DNA from 2 places in the Mycolicibacterium psychrotolerans genome. Region 1 is predicted to be linked to the other one. Evidence: predicted binding sites of a transcription regulator. Region 1 holds the regulator's gene; the other holds the start of a gene.

Region 1 (2,396 bases):
TCAGCGCGTCGTCGTCGACCTGCCGACCCTGGCACGCCCGGCGCACGCCCTTGATGACCTTCTCGCGGCTGAAGGGTTCGGTGACGCCACTGCGCTTGACCACGGCCAGCACGGCACTCTCCACCGTCGTGAAGCGGCGCCCGCACTCGGGGCACGATCTGCGCCGCCGGATGGCCTGACCTTCATCGGTCTCGCGGGAATCGACCACCCGCGAATCGGGGTGACGGCAGAACGGACAGTGCATCACCGCTCCTTCACCGCACCGGCAGACCGCTTCGAACGTCTTCGAGCGTACCTGCGCTGCGCGGACACAGCGCAGCAGCGGAGCCGACGGCGCGTTCCCCGCGGGCACAGCCGACGCAGATCGCGTGCAGGATTGGTCGTGCATGGCGATCGCTCGGGTCAGGCGACCGGCGCGATGAGGGTCTGACCAGCGTCCAGCGCGACCGTCTCGAGCCTGTTCAGCTCGCGGATCTTGTCGACGACGTCGGCGACCGGCGCGTCGGGCGCCACCCGCTGGGCGACGTGCTGCAGGGACTCGCCGGTCTGGACCTGGACGACCGCGAGCCTGCCGGGCACCTCGGTCTGTCCTCCGAGAACTCCACCGGCCTGGGCCACCAGTCCCAGCCACACGGTGATGGCGGCCGCGACGAGGGCGAGCAGCACGGTGGCGGCGGGCGTGATCGGACGGCGGCGGTGCGATGCCCGGGACGCGAGCACCCCGCTGCCGCGATACGCCATCGGCGCTCCCGCCGGGCGCTGAGAGCGCGGCCGGCGTGCGGCGGGCGTGCGGCGCGGGTGGCCGACCCGCACCGGACGCGCACTGCGAGCCGGCATGTCCCAGAGGTCGGAAGTGTGGAGAACGGTCATCTGTCTGCCTCTCGGTCGGTGAGCCATTCGCTCCTGTGTTCGAACCCTAGTCGATCATGTGTTCGATGAATAGAACATGTGATCGAACTGTTGCGAACGCTAACCCAGGCCACCGACAAGTCGACTCGACCGCACGTTCGACCGAACGGATCCCGACACGCCTCGAACACATGTTTGATTCCGGCGGCGCGCCGCGTTACATTCGAGGCCATGAGCGATGACAGCAGCGACAGCACAGCCGGCCAGGGCTCCCCCGCCCGCCGCGACCGCGGAACGGGCTTGACCGAACGTCAGCGCACCATCCTCGAGGTCATCCGTTCCTCGGTCACCACGCGGGGATACCCACCGAGCATCCGGGAGATCGGCGATGCCGTCGGCCTCACCTCGACCTCCTCGGTCGCACATCAGCTGCGCACCCTCGAGCGCAAGGGCTATCTGCGCCGCGATCCCAACCGTCCCCGCGCGGTCGACGTCCGCGGCATCGACGACGCCGCCACACCGCCCGTCTCCACCGACGTCGCCGGCTCCGACGCGTTGCCCGAGCCGACGTTCGTGCCCGTGCTGGGCCGCATCGCCGCCGGTGGACCCATCCTGGCCGAAGAGGCCGTCGAGGATGTCTTCCCCCTACCCCGCGAGCTCGTCGGCGAGGGCTCGCTGTTCCTGCTCAAAGTGGTCGGCGAATCGATGATCGACGCTGCCATCTGCGACGGCGACTGGGTGGTCGTCCGTCAGCAGAACGTCGCCGACAACGGTGACATCGTGGCCGCGATGATCGACGGCGAGGCCACGGTGAAGACATTCAAGCGGACGCGCGGACAGGTCTGGCTGATGCCGCACAACCCCGCGTTCGATCCGATCCCCGGCAACGACGCCGCCGTGCTCGGCAAGGTCGTGACGGTCATCCGCAAGATCTGACCGGCCACCATGGGCGCGGCCGGTCAGTCGCCGCGGACGAACCCGTTCGTGCGCGCGATCTCCTCGGTGGCGAACCAGATCTCGGCGGGCGCACCCTCATAGTCGGCGCTGCCCGGCGTCCAGTACAGCCCTGATCTGGTGTCGGCCTTGACGGGGTAGCCGTCCGGCACCTCATCCGGATCGTCGAGGGGAAGGTGCAGCGCGGTGCCCATCGGCGCCGGTTCGTCGATGTCGATGCGGGCATGTCTGCCGGTGTCGGTGACCGCATCGCGGTCGAAGACCGGCACGGCTGCGGGTACCGGCACCGGGTCAGGCTCGTCTGCCACCAACGGTTCGCGGTCGGCGTCGGCATCGACGTCGGGGGGGCCATCGACGTCGACGTCGGCGTCGGGAGGACCGTCATCGGCGGCCACCTCGGTCGGCGTCGGAACGCGCGTCGGTGCGGTGTCCACGGCATCGGGGTCGTCCTGCTCGGCGTAGGACGGGGTCTCCGCCGAGTTCGTCGACGGCTCCTGCCCTCCCCAGAAGCCCGCCCGGCCCGGTTCGTAACCCTCGGGCGGACTGGCCGGCGTCGGAGGCGCGGCCGACCCCAGCGAGGTCGATCCCAGCGA
Region 2 (2,396 bases), 1.8 Mb from region 1:
CATCTGGGCGGCCTGCGCGGTGAACCGCAGGAACGGCGGCACGGACACGTGTGTCTTGGGCTTGTTGAGTGTCTTCACGATGGCCGCCGCGATGTCTTCGGGCTCAACGGGTTTGGTGCCCGGCGTCTCCTTCGTGCCGGAGATGAGCTCGGTGTTGGTGAAGGGCGGCATCACCACCGACACATGCACGCCGTGCGGTGCGGCCTCGTCGGCCAGCGCGGCGGACAGTCCGACGACGCCGAACTTCGCTCCCACGTAGACGACCTGTCCCGGCACCGGGATGACGCCCGACAGCGACGCGATGTTGATGATGTGGCCGCGCCGGCGGGCGATCATGTCGGGCAGGGCGAGTTGGCATCCGGCGATGACGCCGTACAGGTTGACCTCGATCGACGACCGGATCGACTGCTCGGACTGCTCGAGGAACGGCCCGATCGGCATGACGCCGGCGTTGTTGATCAGCACGTCGATGTGGCCGCCACCGTCGGTGCGGGCCTTGTCGAGGAAGGTCGCGAACGACTCGCGATCGGTGACGTCCAGCGGGTAGCCGGACACCGGTCCGAGGCTGGAGAGCTTGGCGACCGACGATTGCTGCAGGGCCACGTCGCGGTCGCCGATGACGACGCGTGCGCCGCGCTGGAGCAGGGCGGTGGCGGTCGCGTATCCGATGCCTCGTGCCGCCCCGGTGATGGCGATGGTCTTACCGCGGATGTTGTCCATGCGGCCGAACTTTACACGTGTCAAGTTTTGGGCGGAAGTGCCCGGGTGCGTACACCTGTTTGAACCCCCGTAGAGCATCTATCCACAGATTTCTTGGCACCGCCCGACTTATCCACAGCGCGATGTCGGAGGCCGCTGAGCTGCATAGATTTCGATATTATCGAACGTATGTACGACTCCGTGGTGCCGGCGGTGGCGTCGCTGGCTGGTGCCGGGGATGCGGATCTGGTCGACATCGTGCGCGGGTGTGGTGCGGCGGCGGCGCGGGCCGAGGCGGTCAAGCTGGCCGCGATCGTCGAGTTGTGGGAGCGCCGCCGCCGGCCCGAGCGGGCGCGGTGGGCCTGTGATGACTGGGATGCCACAGCCGCCGAGATCGGGTGTGCGCTGAACATCAGCTCCGGCCGCGCCTCGGGACAGATGGATCTGGGGTTGGCGTTACGTGACCGCTTCCCGAGGCTGGGGCGGCTGTTGGCGGCCGGGCAGGTGCCCGTGACCTTGGTGACGACGATCGTGTTCCGCGCCGCCCTGGTGGTCGATCCCGCCGTGCTGGCCCGGTTGGACGGCGTGTTCGTCGATGCCGTGCGCGCGTGGGGGCTGCTGTCGCAGAAAAAACTCGAGACCGCGATCGACGCGTGGATCGAGCGGTACGACCCCGATGCGGTGCGCCGACTGCGCACCGGGATGGCGGGCCGCTCGTTCACCCTCGGCGACCGCGACGACCGCACCGGGCTGACCAGCGCGTTCGGGAGACTGGCCACCCCGGATGCGGCGCTGTTGGCCCACCGGCTGGGCGTGATGGTCTCCTCGGTGTGCGAGGACGACCCGCGCACGATGGATCAGCGCCGCGCCGATTCACTCGGGGCGATCGCGGCCGGATCGTTGGTGTTGTCCTGCCGCTGCAGCACCACCGACTGCCCGGCCGCGCAGGTCGATGACGGGCGCGCGTCGAGTTTCAGGATCGGCGTCGTCGCCGACCGCAGCGCCCTGGACGCCAGCCCCGACCCCCAGATGCACGGCGACCCCACCCATTCGCAGCCTGAGCCGGAAGCCCGGCAGCCAGAACCACCGTCAGAACCGGCGGCACAGCCCGACCCCGCACCGTCACCTGCGCCCGAGCGGCGTACTGCGGCGGTGATCCCCGGCTTCGGGTGCGCGATCGTGCCGGCGCCGCTGCTGGCCGAGTTGATCGCCCACGGCGCCGGCGTGCGCGTGCTGGACAACATCGAGGCCATCACCGCCACCGACGGCTACCGGCCCTCGGCCGCGCTGGACCGCTTCGTCCGCGCGCGGGATCTGACGTGCCGTTTCCCCGGCTGCGACCGGGCCGCGGTGTTCGCCGACATCGACCACACCCAGCCCTACCCGCACGGCGCCACCCACCCGGCCGGCATCAAATGTTACTGCCGCAAACACGATCGGCAAAGGCACTGCTCCACCTGAGGAGATACAGGCGGCGCGTGAGGTTCTTAGTAACTACCGGCTCGCGCATGCCTTCCCGCTGAATGCGGTGACCATGACGGTTAAGCAGCGGGCGCTGGCTGTGAATCCGAATGCGATTGTCGCGGAACGGAGAAAGCGCCTCCCTACAATCCTGGACAAGCTCAAGCGGCACCCGACAATGAGCGTGACGACCATGCAGGACCTTGGGGGCTGCCGAGTCGTGCTCAAGAACGTGC

Evidence for each region. Region 1 encodes LexA, which represses DNA repair genes until DNA is damaged. Its sites were predicted from a motif close to CGAACANNTGTTCG; they were not measured.
Region 2: the regulator LexA is predicted to act here: its motif matches at 769-782, upstream of G6N45_RS02020 (HNH endonuclease signature motif containing protein).

The regions. Positions count from the first base shown of each region.
Region 1 covers NZ_AP022574.1:4,352,064-4,354,459, forward strand. The annotation lists gene nrdR (transcriptional regulator NrdR) at 1-244, opposite strand, end outside; gene G6N45_RS21140 (LysM peptidoglycan-binding domain-containing protein) at 403-870, opposite strand; gene lexA (transcriptional repressor LexA) at 1,081-1,785, shown strand; gene G6N45_RS21150 (LGFP repeat-containing protein) at 1,809-2,396, opposite strand, start outside.
Region 2 covers NZ_AP022574.1:397,507-399,902, reverse strand. The annotation lists gene G6N45_RS02025 (SDR family oxidoreductase) at 1-720, opposite strand, end outside; gene G6N45_RS02020 (HNH endonuclease signature motif containing protein) at 889-2,160, shown strand; gene G6N45_RS02015 (RelA/SpoT domain-containing protein) at 2,234-2,396, shown strand, end outside.